Regions from separate parts of the Vibrio sp. Vb0349 genome, predicted to be linked through region 2. Evidence: predicted binding sites of a transcription regulator. Region 2 holds the regulator's gene; each other region holds the start of a gene.
What was found. The regulator CRP, encoded in region 2, controls carbon source genes, mostly activating them, when cyclic AMP is high. The targets are predictions, from matches to a motif close to TGTGANNNNNNTCACA.

Region 1 (2,207 bases), on a different contig from region 2:
GCTGCCATAAGGTTAGACAACGTACCTGCAAGAACTGCTTTAACACCCATGCGAGCGATGTCACTACGACGGTTTGGTGCAAGGCTACCTAAACCACCAAGTAGAATCGCGATAGAAGAAAGGTTCGCGAAACCACATAGTGCGAATGAGATGATAGCTGTTGTCTTCTCAGACATTACTTCACCAGTTGCCGCGATTACTTGAGCGTTTTCACCTAGGTATGGTGTGAAGTTCAAGTAAGCAACGAATTCGTTCACTACGATTTTCTGACCGATGAATGAACCAGCTGTTACAGCTTCTGCCCATGGAACACCGATTAGGAATGCTAGTGGAGAGAACGCGTAACCTAGGATTAGCTCTAGTGTTAGTTCTGGCATGCCGAACCAACCACCGATGCCACCTAGCATACCGTTGATTAGCGCGATTAGACCAACGAATGCGATTAGCATTGCACCTACGTTAAGCGCAAGTTGTAGACCAGAAGCCGCACCGCCCGCAGCTGCGTCGATTACGTTAACTGGTTTGTCGTCACCGCCGTCCATCGCTTCTTCGATACTTTCGTGAGGCTGGTCAGTCTCAGGGTGAAGGATTTTAGCGAACAGTAGACCACCTGGTGCTGCCATGAATGATGCCGCAACTAGGTACTCTAGTGGAACACCCATAGATGCGTAACCAGCTAGTACACCACCAGCAACAGAAGCTAGACCACCACACATTACCGCGAATAGCTCTGATTGAGTCATTTTTGGAACGAATGGGCGAACAACTAGAGGTGCCTCAGTTTGACCTACGAAAATGTTAGCTGCAGCTGACATTGATTCCGCACGAGAAGTGCCTAGCGCTTTTTGTAGTGCGCCACCAAGAATCTTGATAACCCATTGCATAACGCCAATGTAGTAAAGAACTGAAATCAGTGCAGAGAAGAAGATCAGTGTAGGAAGAACACGGAATGCGAAGATGAAACCGCCGCCGCCGAATACTTCGAACATCTTGTCAGAAACAAGACCACCGAACAGGAATGATGAACCATCGTTACCGTAGTTGATAACGTTAGAAACACCTGAAGAGAAACCGTTTAGTAGATCACGGCCCCAAGGTACATACAGAACAAATGCACCTAATGCGAATTGGATAGCGAATGCGCCACCCACAGTTCTAAAGTTGATAGCTTTTCGGTTGTTAGAAAATGCTACTGCAATCGCAAGAAGCACTACCATACCGATTAGGCTCATAAACAGGCTCATAGTTTATGACTTCCTTATAAGTTATTTATTGGCGTGTTACAAAATGGAGCTATAAAGCGGGGGCAATTATACTCATGCAGAATCAATTAAAGTAATGCCAGCCTCACACTTTCCTATAAGATTCATGATTGATTCAACCAGCTTTGTGAGTTAATTCACAATAAGCAGGAAAACGTTTTCGATTTCAAACCACATCTTTAGATTTTATTCACATATCGAGAAAGCAAAATTGCTATTTTTCCACAGTTGAGAGGCAATCGATTGCTTTCGGCCGTTATGCAACTCTACGAGCTCATTAAAGACGTGAATGAGTTTGGCTGGGTGATTTGACTCCCCTTGATATCCAAGTATAGGCATATCTGGTGCGTCTGTTTCGATTACTAGGTTTTCGAGTGGTAATTTTTGAATTGCGTCGCGTGTTTTCTTGGCTCTTGGGTAGGTAATCGTTCCTCCTACACCGATAAAAAAACCTAATTTGACCCACTCCATGGCTTGCTGATAACTCCCAGAAAAAGCGTGTAGCACACCACCTCTAGGGAGATTCGCCGATTTCACCATTTGAATGAGGCGATTGTGCGCTTTTCGGCTATGTAAAATAACTGGGAGTTCGAAGCGTCTAGCCAGCTCAAATTGAACTTCAAGTATCTTTTCTTGCAACTGTGGATAAACATCAATGGCAAAATCTAAACCACACTCTCCTATTGCTACGCACTGTGGTCCTTTTTGATTTAGATAGCCTTCTAGCTCTGTAAGGTGCTGCTCAACGTTATCTTCAAGAAAATACGGATGAAAGCCGAGCGCATAATACAAATTGGCATGTTGCTCTGCCAAAGTTTGAATACGAGCCCAGTTTTGCGGACCGACGGAAGGAATCAAAATTCTTGCGACGCCTTGCGTTTGAGCAAGCTCAAGTTGATGCGCAAAGTCATCTTGAAACACATCAAAATCAAAGTGGCAGTGCGT
Region 2 (2,207 bases):
TACATCTGAAGCCTTCCGTAAAATGTTCAATATGATGAACGTTAAACCCGCATGGGTTGAAGGCGATAGCTTCCATCGCTTTACTCGCCCAGAAATGGACATCGAAATTCGCAAAGCCCGCGAGCAAGGTCGACACATTAGCTACTTTGGCCCACAAGCTAATGACTTCCCGGGATTAGAAGAGTTTTTCCGTAAGTTCGGGCATGACGGCACTGGCAGCGTGCGCCGTTATCTGCACACGTTTGACGAAGCGGTTCCCTACAATCAAATGCCAGGCACGTTTACACCGTGGCAAGACTTACCCGAAAACAGCGACGTGCTGTTTTATGAAGGGTTACATGGTGGCGTGGTCGATGGCGATGTTAATGTTGCTCAACATGTGGATTTCTTAATTGGCATGGTGCCGATTGTGAACTTAGAGTGGATCCAAAAATTCGTACGTGACACTCGCGATCGCGGCCATTCGCGTGAAGCGGTAATGGACTCAATCGTGCGATCCATGGACGATTACCTCAACTATATCACTCCGCAGTTTTCTCGTACTCACATCAACTTCCAGCGCGTACCGACCGTTGATACTTCCAACCCACTTAATGCAAAAGGCATCCCTAGTTTGGATGAGAGTTTTGTGGTGATTCGCCTACGCGGTATCAAGAATGTCGACTTCCCATATCTGCTGGCCATGATTGATGGCTCATTCATGTCACGCCACAACACGATTGTCGTACCCGGCGGTAAGATGAGCTTTGCAATGGAGCTCATAGTTCGGCCTATCCTACAACAGCTCATCGAAACAGGGAAAATTGGCTAAAAACCTGCCTGCGAAGATGTTTACTTTTCATACCGTGATCATGTGCACAGTTTTGCTTACAAAATCTCAATCATGGCACGATTAAAATCAAGAAATCGTTTTCGAAAAAGGATACTATTTCTTACCGAAACACAAGAGAGCTTGCAGCATATAAAAAGTGCTCTTATTCTAGTAGGCCTAATTCAGGCTTAGCTAAAATATGGATAGCGCAAGCGTACCCTGCAGAGGAAGTGAGATATTATGGTTCTAGGTAAACCTCAAACCGACCCAACATTAGAGTGGTTTCTTTCACACTGTCATATTCATAAGTACCCTTCAAAGAGCACGCTAATTCACGCGGGCGAAAAGGCAGAAACTTTGTACTACATCGTTAAAGGTTCTGTTGCGGTTCTTATCAAAGACGAAGAAGGTAAGGAGATGATCCTTTCTTACCTAAACCAAGGAGACTTTATTGGTGAACTTGGTCTATTCGAGGAAGACCAAGAGCGCACAGCTTGGGTTCGTGCTAAATCTCCTTGTGAAGTTGCTGAAATTTCTTTCAAGAAGTTCCGTCAGCTTATCCAAGTAAACCCAGACATCCTAATGCGTCTTTCTGCGCAGATGGCTCGTCGTCTTCAAGTAACTAGCCAAAAAGTGGGTGACCTGGCGTTCCTAGACGTAACTGGTCGTATCGCTCAGACGCTTCTGAACCTTGCAAAACAACCAGACGCAATGACTCACCCAGACGGCATGCAAATCAAGATCACTCGTCAAGAAATCGGTCAAATTGTTGGCTGTTCTCGTGAGACAGTAGGTCGTATCTTGAAGATGCTAGAAGAGCAGAACCTAATCTCTGCTCACGGTAAAACCATCGTGGTTTACGGTACTCGTTAATCTCGAACTAGAGTGACACGAACAAAACTATAAAAGCCACCAATGGCAACATTGGTGGCTTTTTATTTACTCATGACCAAATGAGATAGGGTGCAGCGAACACTAATGAGTAAGCTTAACAGGTTAACCCTAAAACTTAGCCATTCGTACTTTCAAAGATTTTGTCAGCTGAAGCGGCCACGAAACCTGGGTACAAATCACCATTTTCCATCGGATAGCGCTTAGCAAATTCATAAAACCCGCCAGGGATAATTTCAGTGCCTTCGCTAAAACGAACCGCTACTTTATCTGCCATGGTCGATGACTGCTCTAGCAACACCTCAGGAGTGCCCTTCACTTCACCACCATTTTCATTAATGGTAAACCCAGCGGTACGCAGATGATCGTTTACCTGCTTCACTTCTTCATATTCATTGAGCTGGTTAACGCTCACCGTGAAGTGGTTTGCTCCGTAACCATGCGCCGCAAGCCAAGATGCGTACTCACTTTCTTTAGCCAACGTTTGGTAATCAGCAAAGCTTAA
Region 3 (2,207 bases), on a different contig from region 2:
TTATATTTATTCGGGGATATACAAAAAGCAGGAGGGGTAAATAAAAAAGCGGCGCCTTAGCACCGCTTTGGGGATGAATACCTAATCTTCAGGTTAAGGGCGCTGTGGTGGCGCTGCACTTCCACGAATGACGAGATTAGTTTCAAGCAGACGCGAGCCTGAATGCACGTCGTGGCCTTTTAACATCTCGAGCATCATTAGCATCGCTTGTCGACCAATCTCATAGCGAGGTTGAGAGATGGTGGTCAACGGTGGATCGCAGTACTGAGCGAAGTTAATGTCATCAAAGCCCACAACAGAGAGATCTTGCGGTACTCGTAAGCCAAGCTTTTTCGCTTCTTGAATTGCGCCGATGGCCATTGTGTCACAGTGACAGAAAATAGCCGTTGGTGGTTCTGGCAATTCGAGCAGTTTACGAACGGCTTTTGCTCCGCCATCAAAAGAAAACTCAGTAATGACACTATATTGTGGATCTTTATTGATGCCGGCACGGCGCAGGGCTTGTTGGTAGCCTTGCTGGCGGAACTGACACAATATTGCTGTATCTGGTCCAGAGATTTGAGCAATGCGTTTATGACCTAATTGGGTCAGGTAATTCACTGCTTCAAATGCAGAGGTCAGGTTATCAATATGTACTGTCGGAAGCTCGAGTTCAGGCGCAAATTCACACGCCATTACCATCGGAGGTAAGTTCTTTTGCTCTGGCTTACTGACATCGAATGGTAGATCTGTACCAAGCAGTAGCATTCCATCTGCCTGCTTAGTAAATACGAGGTTAACGAAAGAGCTTTCGCGTTTCTTCTGTTGTCCGCTATCGCCCAGCAGGACTAGATAACCATGTTCCATGGCTGCATCTTCAATACCGCGAATAATTTCAGAAAAATAAGGATCACAGATGTCGGGAACGATAGTAACAATGGTTTTTGATTCGTTTCTACGTAAGTTACGCGCTAATGAGTTTGGAGAATAACCCGCTTCAAGTACGGCATCTTCTACTCTCTTTCTTGTAGAAGAAGAGACTTTCTCTGGATTCATTAAGGCTCGAGATACCGTAGCCGTAGACACTCCCGCAAGCTGGGCAACATCCTTCATTGTCGCCATAGTTTTAACCTCTCATTTATTTTTTGCCAAGATGACGTTATTCCGGTTTGAAATCAGAGTAATCAAACCGAGTTAGAGCTGTGTTTGCTCTTCGCTCAGTTCGTGTTAACGAGTGGGAAAATGGATTCTTCACCGCGATATCAATTTGTGGGAATAGTCATTGTTTTAATCTAAGCCTGTGCAAACAAGTCACTTTAGACTTTTCTAATTTGGATAGTCTATTCATTTCTAAAGTGAAAGTTACGGTCTGTTTAACAAAAATTGTAATCTTGGTGTGATTCTGGTCACATTAAATGGTAATTCATTACATAGTTAAACGTTTGCTAGCTGAGATCTTGTGGTTCTATGTCTAAATTCCAGCGTACTTTCTTAGCATTTGGCAACAACTCAATAGCAGGTTTGGCACTGGTTAATAACTTTTGCATCAATGAACGATGCTGAGTTTGCAGTAATAGTTGCCAACGGTATTTACCAGCCCGCTTGGCCAAAGGTGAAGGAGTAGGGCCTAACACCATGCAGGAATCATCGAACAGAGGGTGTGACTCTAACGTAAAGCGAACCTGACGCAGGAAGTCTTCAACTACCTCACTTTGGTTCGCCTCTGCTTTAAACAGAGTCAAGAAACTATAAGGCGGAAGCTGAGCCAGTTTGCGTTCTTCCAGAGCAGTCATAGCAAAGTGGCGATAGTCTTTTTGAAGCAGGGCTTGCAGCAAGCTGTGCTCAGGATGGTGGGTTTGTAGGATAACCTCGCCAGGTTTACTTGCGCGGCCGGCACGACCTGCGACCTGAATAAACAACTGCGCTAGTCGCTCGGAAGCGCGGAAGTCACTACTATAGAGAGAGCCATCAACATCCAAAAGAGCAACGAGCGTTACATTTGGAAAATGGTGCCCCTTAGCCAGCATTTGGGTGCCAATCAGAATTTGATGTTCACCTTTGCGAATCGATTCAAGGGCATCTTCCAAACTACCTTTGCGACGTGTGCTGTCTCTGTCGATGCGAATGGCGTTGTATTCTGGAAATAACTGAGCCAATTGTTGTTCGAGTTGTTCCGTTCCTACGCCGACGGTAACCAATTGGGTTGAACCACACCCCTGACATTGATG

Region 1: R7Q47_RS09910 (NupC/NupG family nucleoside CNT transporter) is a predicted target of CRP. The motif match lies at 1,389-1,404, and genes of this name have one in related genera.
Region 3: cytR (DNA-binding transcriptional regulator CytR) is a predicted target of CRP. The motif match lies at 1,375-1,390, and genes of this name have one in related genera.

Annotation. Positions count from the first base shown of each region.
Region 1 covers NZ_JAWOTS010000006.1:164,343-166,549, forward strand. Annotated here, with positions in the region: gene R7Q47_RS09910 (NupC/NupG family nucleoside CNT transporter) at 1-1,244, opposite strand, end outside; gene R7Q47_RS09915 (TatD family hydrolase) at 1,449-2,207, opposite strand, start outside.
Region 2 covers NZ_JAWOTS010000027.1:16,094-18,300, forward strand. Annotated here, with positions in the region: gene R7Q47_RS19995 (phosphoribulokinase) at 1-811, shown strand, start outside; gene crp (cAMP-activated global transcriptional regulator CRP) at 1,052-1,684, shown strand; gene R7Q47_RS20005 (DUF1338 domain-containing protein) at 1,821-2,207, opposite strand, start outside.
Region 3 covers NZ_JAWOTS010000040.1:14,382-16,588, forward strand. Annotated here, with positions in the region: gene cytR (DNA-binding transcriptional regulator CytR) at 94-1,101, opposite strand; gene priA (primosomal protein N') at 1,425-2,207, opposite strand, start outside.